One region of the Rubrivivax gelatinosus IL144 genome, then DNA from elsewhere that is predicted to be linked to it. Evidence: predicted binding sites of a transcription regulator. Region 1 holds the regulator's gene; each other region holds the start of a gene.

Region 1 (4,268 bases):
ATCTGGATCGAGTCGTCGTTGATCTCCAGCAGCCCACCTTCGGCGAACGGCGTCAGATCCTCGAGTTCCGCCGCGAAGTACTCGGGGAACTTGATCAGGTGCGCAAGTTCGATCGACTCGTACTCGACGCGCCCCTGGCACATGATGGCCATGATCACCGCCCGGCGCAGCAGGTCGTCGCGCGTCAGCGTCAGGCCGCGCACGATCGGGAATTCGCCCTTGGCGATGGACTCGTAGTACTCGGGCAGCGTCTTCGCGTTCTGGCTGTAGGTCGCGCCCATGCGGCCGATCGAGGACACGCCCAGCGCGATCAGATCGCAGTCGGGCTGCGTGCTGTAGCCCTGGAAGTTGCGGTGCAGGCGGCCCTGGCGGCGTGCGGCCGACAGCGCGTCGCCCGGCAACGCGAAGTGGTCCATGCCGATGTAGGTGTAGCCCGCGGCGATGAAGCCGGCGATGGCGCCGCCCAGCATCTTGATGCGCTGCTCGCCCAGCGGCAGTTCCTCGGCGAGGATGCGGCGCTGCGGCTTGAAGCGCGTCGGCAGGTGCGCGTAGGCGTACAGCGCGATGCGGTCCGGGCGCAGCTCGGCGATCTGCTGGATCGTGCGCGCGAACGAGTCCGGCGTCTGCTTGGGCAGGCCGTAGATCAGGTCGGCGTTGATCGACTCGAAGCCGTTGGCCCGCGCAGCGACGACGAGGTCGCGCACGCTGTCGTACGACTGCACGCGGTGCACCGCTTCCTGGACGTCGGGGTCGAAGTCCTGGATGCCGAAGCTGATGCGGTTGAAGCCCAGGCCGGCGAGGCTCTTCAGGCGTTCGGGCGTCGCGGTGCGCGGGTCGACCTCGATCGAGATCTCGGCGCCGGCGACGATCTTGAACGACTCGCGCAGCCGGGTCATCAGCCGGCCGATCTCCTCGTCGGTCAGGAAGGTCGGCGAGCCGCCACCGAAGTGCAATTGCGACACCGACTGGCCCTTGCCCAGTTCGGCGACGTGCAATGCGATTTCGGCTTCGAGCGCGTCAAGGTACTCGGCACTGCGCTCGTGGTGCTTCGTGATGATCTTGTTGCAGGCGCAGTAGTAGCAGACCGATTCGCAGAACGGAATGTGGATATAAAGCGACAGCGGTGGCGTGCCGCCCACCGTGCTGCCCTCCGCTCGTTGTCGCAAGGCCTGCCGGTACTCAGCAGGGCCGAAGGCTTCGACGAAGCGGTCCGCGGTGGGGTACGAGGTATAGCGGGGACCGGGCACGTCGAGGCGCCTCAGCAGTGCTTCAGGAACAATCGTGTCCATAATTCATCCGGCCGTCATGCGGTACGGGCTGGACTGTGCCAAACACTCACCCAATCGGCTTGATCTGTCTCAAGCGCCCACCCGAGACGCAAGCAAAGAATTGACCATGCCCTTGAGCGACGTCATGAGCGATACTCGGGTCTGCCCCGCCACGCCGGACCGAACTGACTCCAATCGTCGAACCCCTATGAACAACACGTCTTCCGGCATCCGGCTTGAACCGTTCAAGGTCGCCTGCTCGAGCTGTAACCTGCGTGAACTCTGTCTGCCGGTCGGCATGTCCAACGACCAGCTCGAGCGGCTCGACACGATGGTGGCGACGCGCCGTTCGGTTCCGCGTGGCGAGACCTTGTTCCGTGCCGGCGATCCCTTCCTGTCGCTCTACGCGGTTCGCACCGGCTTCTTCAAGACCTGCGTGTCCTCCGAAGACGGCCGCGATCAGGTCACCGGCTTCCAGATGGCGGGCGAACTTCTGGGCCTCGACGGCATCGGTACCGACCGTCACACCTGCGACTCGGTGGCGCTCGAAGACTCGCAAGTCTGCGTCATCCCGTTCCAGCAGCTCGAAGACCTGTCGCGCGAGTTCAGCGACCTGCAACGCCAGCTGCACAAGATCATGAGCCGCGAGATCGTGCGCGATCACGGCGTGATGCTGCTGCTTGGCAGCATGCGCGCCGAAGAGCGCCTGGCGGCCTTCCTGCTGAACCTGACCCAGCGTCTGCAGACGCGCGGCTTCTCGCCGCACTCGCTGATCCTGCGCATGACGCGCGAGGAGATCGGCAGCTACCTCGGCCTGAAGCTCGAAACGGTCAGCCGCACGTTCTCGAAGTTCCAGGACGACGGCATCCTGGAGGTCAAGCAGCGCCAGATCCGCGTGCTCGACCCGCAGGCGCTGCAAAAGCTCGTCAACGGCTCCTCCGCCGCCTGCTGACCCGAACCCCGGTGCAAACAAAAACGCCGCGCATTGCGCGGCGTTTTGTTTTCTTCAGCTGCGAAATGTTCGGCTGTTGATTTCGTGCTCGCTGCGCGACAGCAGCAGCGTCATGCCTGCGGCGGCCGCCGAAGCGGCCCAGAAGACGAAGAAGGCCAGCGTGTAGACGGCTGCGGGATCGAGTTCGATCGCCCCGCCGCCGAACCAGCGCAGCGCCGCCGGATCCAGCACCGAGAACAGCGCAAGCTCCAGCACCACCGCGGCCAGGAACGCGGGCCAGAGCACCGCACTCCAGTCGCGCGCACGCCGCCTCATCGAATGCCTCGCGGGAGTAGCCGCTCAGGGCGCCGCGGTGGCGGCGTGGTTGCGCGCAGCCATCGCCGGCGTGTCGGCCTGGACTTCGCCGGACTGCGGCACCGACGACGGCACCTCGGTGATGACGAGGTCGGCTCCGCGGATCGCGATGACGGCGGTCGCGACGGCCGCGATGACGACGATCAGCGGGCCCGACACCACCAGCCAGACCATGCCGATGCGCCACCAGGGCGTTGCGTCGCGGGAAACGGGAAGAGTGCTCATCAGGGGCTCCGGTCGAAGCAGCGTCATCGGGGGACGACGAACGTTGATTTCTCGCTGGCGACCACCGGCGTCGCGTCGTTCGCGTCGGGCAGTCGTTCGATGTGGAACTGTATCGCGTGGGCTCCAGGCCCTGCCTGGCTGGCGGTATCCGGCGGCACCCGCAGGGCGATCGTCACCCAGCGCGCATCGGCCGGCTCGACCTCGAAGTCCTTCGGGGCGTCGACCACCATCGGCGTCAGGCCGTCGGCGCTGATGCGGTAGCGCTGCGTCGACTCGGTCGCGTTCATGACCTGCAGGCGGTACAGGTTCTCGATGTAGCCTTCGTCGACGATGCGCGCCAGCGAGGCGCGGTCGCGCACGACGTCGACACGGAACGGGCTGCGCATCGCGAGGCTGGCCGCGAAGGCGCCGACGATGATGATCAAGATCGCCGTGTAGACCAGCACCCGGGGGCGCAGCACACGCTGCAGCATCTGGCCGCGCGTCTGGTGCTGAGCCATGCCGTTCTCCGTCGCGTAGCGGATCAGCCCGCGCGGGTACTTCATCTTGTCCATGACGCCGTTGCAGACGTCGATGCAGGCGGTGCAGCCGATGCACTCGTACTGCAGGCCGTTGCGGATATCGATGCCGGTCGGGCAGACCTGCACGCACAGACCGCAGTCGATGCAGTCGCCCAGGCCCTGGCTGCGGGCGTCGATCTTGCGCGAACGCGTGCCGCGCGGGTCTCCCCGCTCGGCGTCGTAGCTGATGATCAGCGTGTCCTTGTCGAACATCGCGCTCTGGAAGCGCGCGTACGGGCACATGTACTTGCAGACCTGCTCGCGCATGTAGCCGGCGTTGCCCCAGGTCGCGAAGCCGTAGAACAGCACCCAGAAGGTTTCCCAGGGCCCCAGCGACATCGCCATCGCCGAAGGCAGCAGCTCGCGGATCGGTGTGAAGTAGCCGACGAAGGAGAGGCCCGTCCAGAGCGCGATCGCGATCCAGACGAACTGCGTCGCGCCCTTGCGCCAGACGCGTTCGAAGGTCCAGGGTCCGGCGTCCAGACGCATGCGGGCGTTGCGGTCGCCTTCGAAGCGGCGCTCGACCCACATGAAGATCTCGGTGTAGACCGTCTGCGGGCAGGCGTAGCCGCACCACAGCCTGCCGGCCACCGCGGTGAACAGGAACAGCGCGTAAGCCGAGATCATCAGCAGCGCCGACAGATAGATCAGGTCCTGCGGATACAGGACCAGGCCGAAGATGTAGAAGCGCCGCGTGCCGAGGTCGAAGAGCACGGCCTGGCGGGAGTTCCAGTCCAGCCACGGCAGCCCGTAGAACACCAGCTGCGTCGCCCAGACCAGCGCCCAGCGCCAGCCGTTGAACCAGCCCGATACCGAGCGGGCGTAGATCTTCTTCTGCTTCGCATAAAGCGAAACGACCGCCTCGGGCGCGGCGCCGGCTTTCGCCGGTTCCGCGCCCGAGGCGGCCCG
Region 2 (4,268 bases), 1.5 Mb from region 1:
GCCGGCGTGGGGCTCAGCCGCAGCGCCGCAGCCGGCACTCGCCGTCGACGAAGACGCGCAGCTCGCCGGGGGCGAAAGCCGACCAGGGCTCGCCGGCGGTCAGCGGCTCGGTGGCGACGATGGCGACGCGGTCGCCGGGCTGGGTCCGCGCGGCGAAGTCGACCGTCAGGTCCTCGTCGGCCAGCGTCGCGGCGCCGAACGGGTGGCGGCGCTCCAGCGAATGCAGCTTGGTCGAGCCGTGCGCCCACAGCGCCTGGCCGTTGGACAGCAGCAGGTTGAACGTGCCGTGGCGCGCCGGCAGCGGCAGCAGCTCGGCCAGCGTGCAGGTCAGCTCGTCGATCGTCGGCAGGTCGGCGTGGGCCTTGTCCAGCTCCTGCATCAGCCAGCAGAAAGCGCGTTCGCTGTCGGTGTCGCCCACCGGGCGGAAGGCGCCGTGCAGCCGCGGCACGAAGCCCTTCAGGTCGCCGTTGTGCGCGAACACCCAGTAGCGGCCCCACAGCTCGCGCACGAAGGGATGGGTGTTCTCCAGCGCCACGCGGCCCTGCGTCGCCTTGCGGATGTGGGCGACGACGTTCAGGCTCTTGATCGGGTAGTGCTTGACCAGCTCGGCCACCGGGCTCGAACGCGCGCCGTGGTGGTCGATGAAGTGGCGCAGCCCACGCTCCTCGAAGAAGCCGATGCCGAAGCCGTCCTTGTGCTCGTCGGCACGGCAGGCCAGACCGGCGAAGCTGAACATCACGTCGGTCGGCGTGTTGGCGTTCATGCCCAGCAGCTGGCACATCGTCAGAAGGTGTGAAAGAACCCGGCGTGCCCGCGACGGGGTGCAGCCGGGTGTCGGGCAAGGCGCGTCGCGCAGCCGGTACTCGATGTACCGGCAAGCGGCGCAACGCCGCCCGGCGCCCGGATGTGCCCCGTCCCGCAGGGGCGAGCCGACGAGCGACCCCAAGGCGGTGCCGGGCGCGCTGGGATCAGCGCCGAGACGTCGTCGCGCCGTCGCACGTTCGGGGTCGCTTGGCGGATCGACGCGGGCATGGCGGGTTCTTTCGCACCTTCTTACTCGAACATCAGCTTGGTGATGCCGCGCCAGCTGAGCAGGCGGCCGGGGTTCTGGCGCTCCTCGAGCACCGCGCTCATGCGCCGCAGGATGCGCGGGCTGCGGCGGGCGCGCCAGACGACGAGGTCGGCCAGCCAGGGCCGGTGGTTGACGTGCGAGGCCTTCTCGTAGAGCGCGAAGCGCGGCTTCAGGCCGGCCAGCGCGGCTTCGTGGCGGGCGCGCACCGCGGCGTCGTCGCCGCCTTCGAGCAGCGCGGCGGCGGCCAGCAGGCCGGTTTCCAGCGCCTTGCCGATGCCTTCGCCGGAGAAGGCGTAGGTGCTGCCGGCGGCCTCGCCGGTGACCAGCAGCCCGGGGCGCGACCAGCGCGCGCCACCCAGCGAGCAGCGCAGCGGCGCGCCTTTCCAGTCGCCACGCAGCTCGCCGCGTTCCAGCAGCTCGGCCGCCGGCGCGTGCACCGAGGCGAAGGCTTCGAGCATCTGGCGCAGGTTGACGTCGCGCATCGAGGCGCGGCCGCCGGCTTCGGTCGCGTGGCTGCCGGTCAGCCCGGCACCGACGTTGAAGACGCCGCCCGGGCCCGGGAAGATCCAGCCGTAGCCGCCCGACAGCCGCGGGTGCCAGACGATCTGCAGCTCGCGCAGGGTCTGCGCCAGTTCCGGGTGGTGCACGTAGCCGCGCAGCGCGACGCCGCTGGGCGCACGGCGCTCGCAGACGCCGGCGGCGACCAGCGGCGGCACCGAGGCGCCGGTGGCCAGCACGACCCAGCGCGCCTGGACCTCGTGTTCGCCGTCGGGCCCCTTGAGCCGCGCGCCGACGACCCGCTCGCCGTCGAGCAACGGGGCGACGAAACGCCAGGGTGCGGCGAAGCGCGCACCGGCCTCGCGTGCGGCGCGGCAGACGATGTCGTCGAGCTCGCGCCGCGGCAGCACGGCCAGCGTGCCGGGCACGTCGACGTGGCCGCCGCGCGGTGCGACGCAGCGCACGTGCTGGGCGCGGAAGGCGCGGTCCATCACCTCGTCGTAGACGCCGAGCGCACGCAGCGCGGCGTGGGCGTCGGGGATCAGGCCGTCGCCGCAGACCTTCTCGCGCGGGAATTCGTGCTGGTCGACGAGCAGCACCTCGCGCCCGGCCTGGGCGAGCGTGCGCGCGCAGGCGCTGCCGGCAGGGCCGGCGCCGATGACGAGCACTTCGCAGGCAGCCGGAAGCACGGTGGGCGACACGCGGGCGATTGTAGGGAGCGCCGCAGCAGGGTCGGCGGCTTGACCGAACTCAATCTTGCGCCCCGCAGCGCGGCGCAAGATGGCCCGATCGAGGCTCCGAAGAGCCCTGCTGAGGAGAAGACGATGTCCACCCACCTGACGGCGGGCCAACGGGCATTGCTGGAAGCCGCGCTCGTGCAGCGGCAGCATCAGCTCGACCGCCGGCTCGAAGAGCACCACCAGGGCCTGTCGCGCGCCGAACACGCGCACGAGCTGCGCGACGACCACGACGAGCAGCGCCAGCGCGAGGACGAGCGCGACGTCGACATGGCGCTGTCCGACCTGGAGCTGCGTGAACTGGGCGAGGTCAGCGCCGCGCTGCGCCGGCTGCAGGCCGGCGAATACGGCCGCTGCGCCGACTGCGACGAGCCCATCGCCTTCGACCGGCTCAAGGCCGAGCCCTGGGCGCAGCGCTGCGTGGCCTGCGAGAGCCGGCGCGAACGCCAGCCCTCGCGCTAGCGTCAGGCCGCGGCCTTCACCTTCAGCCGCCAGGCGTGCAGCAGCGGCTCGGTGTAGCCGGAGGGCTGCTTGGTGCCCTTGAAGACCAGATCGCAGGCAGCCTGGAAGGCGGCGCTCTCCTTGGCGCGGCCGGCCATCGCGCGGTAGGCCGGGTCGCCGGCGTTCTGCTGGTCGACGACCTTGGCCATACGCTTGAAGGTGGCGCGCACACGGGCCTTGTCGACGACGCCGTGCTCCAGCCAGTTGGCGATGTGCTGGCTGGAGATGCGCAGCGTCGCGCGGTCTTCCATCAGGCCGACGTCGTGGATGTCGGGCACCTTGGAGCAGCCGACGCCCTGGTCGACCCAGCGCACGACGTAGCCGAGGATGCCCTGCACGTTGTTGTCCAGCTCCTGCTGGATCTCGGCCTCGCTCCACTTGGCCTTCTTGACCACCGGCACCGTCAGCAGGCCTTCGAGCAGGGCCTCGCGCTCGGCGTCGACGTCGGTCTTCTCCAGCGTCTTCTGGATCTTGGCGACATCGACCTGGTGGTAGTGCAGCGCGTGCAGCGTCGCCGCGGTCGGGCTGGGCACCCAGGCGGTGTTGGCGCCGGCCAGCGGGTGGGCGATCTTCTGCTGCAGCATCGCGCCCATCAGGTCGGGCATGGCCCACATGCCCTTGCCGATCTGCGCCTTGCCGCGCAGACCGCACTCCAGCCCGACGAGCACGTTCTGGCGCTCGTAGGCCTGGATCCAGGCGCTCGCCTTCATGTCGCCCTTGCGCAGCATCGCGCCGGCCTTCATCGCGGTGTGCATCTCGTCGCCGGTGCGGTCGAGGAAGCCGGTGTTGATGAAGGCCACGCGGTCGGCGGCAGCGGCGATGCAGGCCTTGAGGTTGACGCTGGTGCGGCGCTCCTCGTCCATGATGCCGAGCTTGACGGTGGCCTTGGGCAGGCCCAGCAGCGCCTCGACACGGCCGAAGAGTTCGCTGGCGAAGGCCACCTCGGCCGGGCCGTGCATCTTCGGCTTGACGATGTAGATCGAGCCGGCGCGCGAGTTGACGATGCCGTTCGCGCCATGGCGCTGCAGGTCGTGCAGCGCGATCGCCGTCGTGACGACGGCGTCGAGGATGCCTTCGGGGATCTCGCGCTCGTCGTCGCCGAACAGCACCGCCGGCGTCGTCATCAAGTGGCCGACGTTGCGCACGAAGAGCAGCGAGCGGCCGTGCAGCACGACCTCCTCGCCGTTCGGGCCGGTGTAGCGGCGGTCGGGGTTCAGGCCGCGCGTGAAGGTCTTGCCGGCCTTGGTGACCTGCTCGGTCAGCGTGCCCTTCAGGATGCCCAGCCAGTTGGAGTAGGCCAGCACCTTGTCGGCGCCGTCGACGACGGCCACCGAGTCTTCCAGGTCGAGGATGGTCGACAGCGCCGCCTCGACGACGAGGTCGCAGACGCCGGCCGGGTCGGAGGCGCCGATCGTCGTGCCGCGGTCGATGCGCAGGTCCAGGTGCAGGCCGTGGTGCAC
Region 3 (4,268 bases), 2.2 Mb from region 1:
GCGCCGTCCAGTCGGCATCGATGCGCCGGCCGTTGAAGTCATGCGTGTAGTCCAGCGCAACCAGCGCGCTGCTGCGCCGCGGCCCCTTGCGGCGGTAGATGCCGACGTTGTGCAGCACCCACGACAGCGTCAGCGCCGGCACCAGCACCAGCGCGCCGACGATCAGCCACAGCAGCTCGCCGACCGCCGGCTGCCCCGACGCGACGCGCTCCCAGCCCCAGACGAACAGCACCCAGCCGGCGAGCACCACCACCGCGTGCACGAGGCGACGCGCCGCCGTCAGCCGCTCGCCGTGAGCGGCTGCGCGCGGACTCTCCGGGGTCATGCGCGGCGGCCGAAAGTGCGGCCCAGCCCCAGCATCGCCAGGGCCGGCAGCAGCAGCGCCAGCGTGGAAGGTTCAGGCACCGCCGAGGTCGGCAGCAGGTTCTGCGGGTCCACCAGCGTCCAGCTGCCGCCCTCGTAGCTGTAGCGCAGGTCGACGACGCCGGCCTGCAGCCGGTTCCACGAACCGAGCTCGAAGCCGTAGAGGCCCGGCGTCAGGAACAGGTTGTCGTCGAAGCCCAGGCGGTCGCGCGGGTTCAGGAAGTCCTTGCCGATCTCCAGCGCCCCGTCCAGGCCCAGCAGGCGGAAGAAGAAGCCGTCGTCGTAGAGCACCGAGAAGTTGTAGAGGCCGGCCTCGGTGATGCGGATGTAGCCCTCGAAGTGCGAGGTCCAGTTGCCGTTGGCGTCGTCGCCGCAGACGCCGCTGTCGGCCAGCGGCACCGCGGTCGTCGTCCCCCACTGCGACGAGTAGTGGCTGTTGTAGCAGCCGTTGCCGTAGTTGATCGCCGAGGACAGCCCGGTCCAGGTCGAGAGGATCGTCGGCGAGCCGGCGCCGCCCAGGCCGGCGGCGGCGTCCTGCACCGCCTGCCAGTCGGATCGGCCCCACAGGCCGGTGCCCCAGCCGTAGCCGCCGATGGCGTTGCCGCTGCCGTAGGACTTCGTGCTCTCGTTCCAGAGCACGGTGCTGCCCTGCCAGCTGCCGTCGATCTTCACGAAGGTGGCATCGGCGCCGCTGCCGCTGGCGAAACTGCCGCTGTACATCGGCGTCAGGTTGATCGGACTCGCGAGGACGGCAGGAGCGGCGACGGCGAGAAGGCTGGTGGCGCAGGCCAGCGCGGCCTGCTGCAGACGCTTGGTTCGGATGATGGACATGGTGATCAGAGGCGGGAGGGACGGCAGCCCCCGGGAACCGACTTCGCCGCACGGGGCGTCGCTAGCGGTTCGTCGAACTGTAGTCAATCCTGATATTGCGGCGTTTTGAAACAATGTCAAACAAATCCGGCCGCGTCTGCACCCCGATTCAGGTGGTTGAACCACAGTTCCGGCCTTCGAACCGGCCGCAGATGTGCCAAATGCACGCGCCGGCGGGGCGCCGCTTTGACCTGAAGCAGACGATCGACCCCGGCCTTCAGGCGGGTATGCGGTAGTCGGCCTGCGCCAGCAGGTCGATGCCGCAGTCGAGGTCCGAGGCCCAGTCGATGAACTCGCGCACCGCGGCGCCGGCCAGCGGCGCGCCGTGCTGGGGCACGATCATGCGGATCGGCAGCGGGCGCACCATGCGCGCCCAGAACTTGAGCACCTTGCCGCTGACCATGTAGCGGCGGTGGAAGCCCGCCATGTGCGCGATGTGAGGCCCGAGCTCGGTGATCGTGACGCGCGGATCGACACCGACCGAGACCGCCAGGTCGCCCGAGAACAGGATGCCGCTGGCCGGATCCCAGAACTGGAAGTTGCCCTCGGAGTGCATGAAGTGCGCGGGCAGCGCGACCAGCTGGCTGGCGCCGACGGCGATGTGCATGCCGGCGTCGGGGATGCCGATGACCCGCCCCGCCGTCTTGCCCGGCTTGCAGAAGTGCGGGATGAAGCGTTCCCAGATCTCGGAGATGTAGACCTGCGCCGAGGTGGCCGTCATCCAGCGGTCCAGCGAGGCGATGATGTCCGGGTCGGCGTGCGAGGCGATGATGGCCGACAGCCGGTGCGGCGCGAACTGCTGCTGCATGCCGACGTACAAGTCGTTGTACGCGAGGTTGCCTCCGGGATCGATGATCGCGCCGGTATCGCCGTCGACGATCAGGAACTGGTTGGACTGCACCGCGTTGTCGTCGCGCGTGTCGGCGGCGAACATCAGGCAGCGGTGATCGTGGTCGCGGTGGAGCTCGATCAGCATGTCGAAGCATTGTCCTGATCGACATCAAGAATCGCAACAGTCGACAAAAGCGCTTTTTATGCAATCCGGGCGCTTTGTTTCACCCCGGACCGGCGGGCCCCGCGGCCGCCGTGCTGTGGCAGCATCGACGGCGTCGCCCCGCCGCACGCCGTGACCGCCGCCCGCACCAGCCACAGCCACCCGCTGCAGATCGCCGCGGTGCGCGCCAGCCCCGCGCACGGGCGCATCGGCGTCACCTTCTGCCCCGGCAAACACGACCGCGCCGCCGCCACCGGCGCCTGGGCACGCGACCTGGGCATGGACCTGGACACGATCGCCGCCTGGGGCGCGAAGCTGGTGCTGACGCTGGTCGAACCCGCCGAGCTTACGGCGCTGAAGGTGCCGCAGCTCGGCCACGAGGTGAAGCGCCGAGGCATCGCCTGGTGGCACCTGCCGATCCCGGACTTCGGCGTGCCCGGCGAGCACTTCGAGCGTGAGTGGGTGGCGGCAGGTGCCGAGATCCGTGCGCTGCTGCGCGCCGGCGACGACGTGCTCGTGCACTGCAAGGGCGGCCTGGGCCGCGCCGGCATGATCGCCGCGCGCCTGCTGGCCGAACTGGGCGTCGAACCGAACCAGGCCATCCGCGACGTGCGCCGCGCGCGGCATGGGGCCATCGAGACACCGGCGCAGATGATGCTGGTGCAGCGAACGCGCCCCCTGCCATGACGCCCTATCTCCGACACGAGGCGCCGGAGCCGGCGCCCGAGCCCGACGCGCGCCTGCTCGACACCGCGGCGATGCAGCGCGTCGGCGGCCGCCTGGGCAGCAACCCCGCCGGCGTCTACCGCGACGCCGCCGGACGCGGCTTCTACGTCAAGGAGCTGGAGAGCCCGGCGCATGCGCGCAACGAGTGGCTGGCGGCGCAGCTCTACCGCCTGGCCGGCGCACCGACGCTGCACTACCGGCGCACGCGTGCGGCCGACCAGATCGCCACCGATTACGTGGTGCTCGACAAGAAGCTGATCTCACAGCTCGACGAGGCCGAACGCCGCCAGGCGCAGCGCTGGCTGGGCGTGCACGCCTGGACCGCCAACTGGGACGCCGCCGGCTACGGCGGCGACAACCAGGGCCTGGCCGGCGGCACGGTGCTGACGCTGGACGTCGGCGGCGCGCTCGAGTTCCGCGCCCAGGGCAGCCCCAAGGGCCGCGCCTTCGGCACCGAGGTCGGCGAGCTCGAGCGCCTGCGCCGGGACCCCGACAACCCGCACGCGCGCCGGCTGTTCGGCGACATGGCCGACGACGCGCTGCGCGAGGCGGTCGAGGTCGTCACGCGCATCGCCGACGGCGACATCCGCGCCTGCGTGCTGGCCCACGGCGGCAGCGTCGCGCTGGCCGAGAAGATGGTGGCGCGCAAGGCGGATCTGGCGCGGCGCCTGGGCGCATGACGATCACGCGCCGCGACTTCGTGCACGGCGCGGCGCTGGCGGCGCTGCCCGGGGCCGCCGCAGCGCAAGACGACGACCCGTCGTTGGCCACCGGCCTGCAAGGCCAGACCGAGGCCGACAACGCCGTCGCGCACGTCTGGCGCGACCGGCCGGGGCGCTGGGACGATCAGGCCGCCGAACTCGACGCCGACGAGCCCGACCTGCTCGTCGTCGGCGCCGGCATCAGCGGGCTGGCCGGCGCCTGGTGGTTCCGCGAGCACGCCGGGCGGCCGGTGACGATGCGTCTGCTCGACGCCGCGGCCGAGGTCGGCGGCCACGCGCGGCGCAACACGTTCATCAGCCGCAGCGGGCACACGCTGATCGGCTACGCGGGTTCGCAGTCGCTGGACTCGCCGTCGCTGTTCTCGCCGGCCTCGAAGGGGCTGCTGCGTGGCGTCGGCGTCGACCTGGCGCGTTTCGAGCAGGGCGCTTTCGACCACGACTGGCAGCGCCGCCACGGGCTGGACGGCCACGCGCTGCACTTCGGCGCCGCCGGCTGGGGACGGGCGTGCACCGTGTTCCGCGGCGACGGCAAAGCGCCGGCCGACTGGCTGGCGCGCACGCCGCTGGGGCCGCAGGCGCGGCAGGTGCTCGCC
Region 4 (4,268 bases), 2.2 Mb from region 1:
CGCCGCCGCCGGCAACGAGTCCGACCGCGACAGCGGCCGTGTCGCCGCGGTCGACTACCCGGCCAACTGCGCCGGCGTGCTGGCGGTGACGGCCACCGACGCGCAGCGCGGCGTCGCCTACTACGCCAACGGCGGCGACGAGCTCGCGCTGGCCGCCCCTGGCGGCGACATGCGCGTGGCGACCACCGGCAGCGGTCTGCCCGACGGCATCTACAGCACGCTGGCGACCTTCGATGCCGGCGGCGTGCGCACGCCGACCTACGGCCAGTACCAGGGCAGCTCGATGGCGACGCCGCACGTCGCCGCGGTGCTCGCGCTGATGCGCTGGGTGCACCCGGCGATCACGCCCGAGCAGGTGGACGCGCTGCTGCAGGCCGGCGAGCTCTCCGACGACGCCGGCGCCACCGGCCACGACAGCCAGTACGGCTGGGGCATCGTCGACGCGGCCAAGGCGGTGCGTGCGGCGATCGCGCTGAAGAACGGCGGTTGGGCGCCCGGGATCCAGGGTGTCGTCGAGGCCCAGCCTTCGGCGCTGGACTTCGGCACCACGACGAGCAGCCTGGAGTTCACGCTGCGCGTCACCGCGCCGACCGACGAGACCGTCGGCGCCGTCGGCGACGACAGCGCCGCGGTGAGCGTCGCGCCGGTCGCGGTCGACGCCGCCGGCCTGGGGCGCTACCGCGTCACGGTCGATCGCAGCGGCCTGGCGGCCGGCGTCTACACGCCGCAGATCACGGTGATGACGAGCCGGCGCACGCTGACCCTGCCGCTGAGCATCCAGAAGCTGGATGCGACGAGCACGCCGGACATCGGGCCGATCTACGTGCTGGTCTACGACGCCACGGGCGACAAGGTGCTGAAGCAGGCGATGCTGCGGGCCTCGGGCGGTGTCTACCGCTACCGCATCGACGGGCTGGACGCCGCCTCGGTGACCGTGCTGGCCGGCAGCGACTACGACAACGACGGCGTCGTCTGCTCCAGCGGCGAGGCCTGCGGTGCGTACCCGGTGCTCGGCGTCTCGCTGACGCCGGTGCCGCTCGGCGCCGACCGCAGCGGGCTGGACTTCCTGCTGTCGGCCGTGGGCTCCGGAAACGCGGAGGCCGCCTCGCGGGCGGCCTCCAGGAAACGCTAGGACGTAAAGGACAGGGAACACGCGGCCCGGCCGTGCCGGGCCGCTTCGAGCATCAGAAGCGCTTGCCGACGCCGATGCTGTAGAGCATCGGGTCGACCTTGAAGGTGCCGACCTTGGTGCCGCTGGAGGACACGTCGGTGCGGATCTGGACCTTCTTCACGTCGACGTTGAACAGCCAGCCGCCGCCCATCGGGACGTCGAAGCCGGCGTTCAGCGCCATGCCCCAGCTGTTCTTGTCGATCGAGGGATGCAGCGCGGTTTCGACCGCCGGGTCGAAGTCGACGTTCGAGAAGCGCGTGTAGTTCACGCCGGCGCCGAGGTAGGGACGGAAGCCCTGCACGTTCGTGAAGTGGTACTGCAGCGTCAGCGTCGGCGGCAGGTGCTTCAGCGAACCGATCTTGGCGCCGCCGGCCTTCAGGTCGTGCTTCTGCGGGTAGGTCAGGATCAGCTCGGTGGCCAGGTTCGGCGTCCAGAAGTAGGTGATGTCGACTTCCGGGAAGGTCTTGTTGTTGACGCTCAGGTCGAGGCCGGTGCTGTCCTTGTTGGCGGAGTCGAGGTACAGCGCGCGGGCACGGACGATCCACGAGCCGGTGTCGTCAGCCTGGGCCTGGGCCATCGGGGCGGCCAGACCGGCCATCATGGCGACGAGCGCGAGCGCGGTGCGCTTGAACATGGAGAGACTCCTCTTCTCTTGATGTGAACTAGGCCACATGGCCGAGATCAATTTGGCGCGCATCAATTTCACTCATATTTGCGTTAACGCAAATTCGAGACCGCTAACGCCCCAGGCTGTCCCGGGTTGTTGCTCTTGACCGACGTCAGTCCGCTTGAGCCAAGCCCAGTTTGCGGCAGATCTCCAGCGACAAGGCCGACTGGTTCAGCGTGTAGAAGTGGAGCGCCGGGGCGCCGCCGGCGATCAGCCGTTCACACAGCCGCGTGACGACCTCGACGCCGAAGGCGCGCACCGACGCGGCGTCGTCCATGAAGCCTTCCATCTTCAGCGCCACCCAGCGCGGGATCTCGATGCCATCGCGTGCGGCGAACTGGGCGATGCGCGCGTAGTTGTGGATCGGCATGATCCCCGGGACGATGGGCACGCGCACGCCGAGCTTGTGCACTTCGTCGACGAAGTGGAAATAGGCGTCGGGGTTGAAGAAGAACTGCGTGATCGCCGAGTTGGCGCCGGCGCGCACCTTGTGCGCGAAGTGCTCGAGGTCGCGGCGCGCGTAACGCTGCTGCGGGTGGTATTCGGGGTAGGCCGCGACTTCGATGAACCAGTCGTCGCCTTGGGTGCGGCGGATGAACTCGACGAGTTCGCTGGCGTAGCGGAACTCGCCGGCGGTGGCGGTGCCGCTGGGCAGGTCGCCGCGCAGCGCGACGATGCGGCGGATGCCCTGCTGGCGGTAGGTGGCCAGGATCTCGGCGATGTTGGCCTCGGTGCTGCCGACGCAGGACAGGTGCGGCGCGGCCTCGTGGCCCATCGCGGCGATGGCCTTGACGGTTTCCAGCGTGCGCTCGCGCGTCGTGCCGCCGGCGCCGTAGGTGACGCTGAAGAACTCGGGTTTCACCGCCGCCAGATCCTGGACGACGGTGCGCAGCTTGTCCGCGCCGACGGGCGTGTTCGGCGGGAAGAACTCGAAGCTGACGGGCGTGGTGCTCATGGGCGAACTCGCAGGCGGTCAGGAGAAAAGCGGGCCGTGGCGGAACAGCGGCCCGTCAAGCAACCGCCGCGGCCCGGCTCAGCCGGGCCGCTGGCGGTGCCGGGGCTCAGTACCGGTAGGTGTCCGGCTTGTACGGGCCCTGCTTGGGCACGCCGATGTAGGCCGCCTGCTCCTCGGTCAGCTCGGTCAGCTCGGCGTTGAGCGTCTTCAGCTGCAGGCGCGCGACCTTCTCGTCCAGGTGCTTGGGCAGCACGTAGACCTTGCCGGCCTCGTAGTAGTCGCTGTGCGTGAACAGCTCGATCTGGGCGATCGTCTGGTTCGCGAACGAGCTCGACATCACGTAGCTCGGGTGGCCGGTGGCGCAGCCCAGGTTCACCAGGCGGCCCTTGGCCAGCAGGATGATGCGCTTGCCGTCCGGGAAGATGACGTGGTCGACCTGCGGCTTGATCTCTTCCCACTGGCACTTGGCTTCGAGCGACGCGACGTCGATTTCGTTGTCGAAGTGGCCGATGTTGCAGACGATCGCGTTGTGCTTCATCTTCGCCATGTGGTCGAAGGTGATGACGCTCTTGTTGCCGGTGGCGGTGACGAAGATGTCGGCCTTGTCGGCGGCCCAGTCCATCGTCACGACTCGGTAGCCTTCCATCGCCGCCTGCAGCGCGTTGATCGGGTCGATCTCGGTCACCCAGACCTGCGCCGACAGCGCGCGCAGCGCCTGCGCGCTGCCCTTGCCGACGTCACCGTAGCCGGCGACGACGGCGATCTTGCCGGCGACCATCACGTCGGTGGCGCGCTTGATCCCGTCGACCAGCGACTCGCGGCAGCCGTAGAGGTTGTCGAACTTGCTCTTCGTGACCGAGTCGTTGACGTTGATCGCTCGGAACAGCAGCGTGCCCTTGGCGGACATCTCGTTCAAGCGGTGCACGCCGGTCGTCGTCTCTTCGGTGACGCCGATGATCTCGGCGCTCTTGCGGCTGTACCAGGTCGGGTCGACGGCGAGCTTGGCCTTGATCGCGGCGAACAGGCAGGTCTCTTCCTCGCTCGTCGGCTTGTCCAGCAGCGACAGGTCCTTCTCGGCGCGTTTGCCCAGGTGCATCAGCAGCGTCGCGTCGCCGCCGTCGTCGAGGATCATGTTCGGGCCTTCGCCCTCGCTGCCGGCCGGGCCGAACTCGAAGATGCGGTGGGTGTAGTCCCAGTAGTCGGTCAGGTTCTCGCCCTTGTAGGCGAAGACCGGCGTGCCGCGCTCGACCAGCGCCGCGGCGGCGTGGTCCTGGGTCGAGAAGATGTTGCACGAGGCCCAGCGCACTTCGGCGCCCAGCGCCTGCAGCGTCTCGACGAGCACCGCGGTCTGGATGGTCATGTGCAGGCTGCCGGCGATGCGTGCGCCCTTGAGCGGCTGGCTCTGGGCGTACTCGCTGCGGATGGCCATCAGCGCGGGCATCTCGCATTCGGCGATGTTGAGTTCCTTGCGGCCC

What was found. Region 1 encodes FNR, which switches genes on or off when oxygen is low (the NO sensors DNR and NnrR bind a similar motif). Its sites were predicted from a motif close to TTGATNNNNATCAA; they were not measured.
Region 2: RGE_RS22405 (TraR/DksA family transcriptional regulator) is a predicted target of FNR. The motif match lies at 2,311-2,324, and genes of this name have one in related genera.
Region 3: RGE_RS02750 (oxygen-binding di-iron domain-containing protein) is a predicted target of FNR. The motif match lies at 2,224-2,237, and genes of this name have one in related genera.
Region 4: RGE_RS02455 (OmpW/AlkL family protein) is a predicted target of FNR. The motif match lies at 1,858-1,871, and genes of this name have one in related genera.

The regions. Positions count from the first base shown of each region.
Region 1 is NC_017075.1:3,397,118-3,401,385, forward strand. It holds gene hemN (oxygen-independent coproporphyrinogen III oxidase) at 1-1,289, opposite strand, end outside; gene fnr (fumarate/nitrate reduction transcriptional regulator Fnr) at 1,477-2,220, shown strand; gene RGE_RS15510 (hypothetical protein) at 2,275-2,535, opposite strand; gene RGE_RS15515 (hypothetical protein) at 2,560-2,799, opposite strand; gene ccoG (cytochrome c oxidase accessory protein CcoG) at 2,823-4,268, opposite strand, start outside.
Region 2 is NC_017075.1:4,916,728-4,920,995, forward strand. It holds gene RGE_RS22395 (class II glutamine amidotransferase) at 14-781, opposite strand; gene RGE_RS22400 (NAD(P)/FAD-dependent oxidoreductase) at 1,054-2,271, opposite strand; gene RGE_RS22405 (TraR/DksA family transcriptional regulator) at 2,395-2,769, shown strand; gene RGE_RS22410 (malate synthase G) at 2,772-4,268, opposite strand, start outside.
Region 3 is NC_017075.1:583,474-587,741, reverse strand. It holds gene RGE_RS02760 (hypothetical protein) at 1-325, opposite strand, end outside; gene RGE_RS02755 (PEP-CTERM sorting domain-containing protein) at 322-1,194, opposite strand; gene RGE_RS02750 (oxygen-binding di-iron domain-containing protein) at 1,451-2,209, opposite strand; gene RGE_RS02745 (cyclin-dependent kinase inhibitor 3 family protein) at 2,360-2,914, shown strand; gene RGE_RS02740 (hypothetical protein) at 2,911-3,633, shown strand; gene RGE_RS02735 (NAD(P)-binding protein) at 3,630-4,268, shown strand, end outside.
Region 4 is NC_017075.1:523,970-528,237, forward strand. It holds gene RGE_RS02450 (S8 family serine peptidase) at 1-1,132, shown strand, start outside; gene RGE_RS02455 (OmpW/AlkL family protein) at 1,185-1,805, opposite strand; gene metF (methylenetetrahydrofolate reductase [NAD(P)H]) at 1,951-2,793, opposite strand; gene ahcY (adenosylhomocysteinase) at 2,900-4,268, opposite strand, start outside.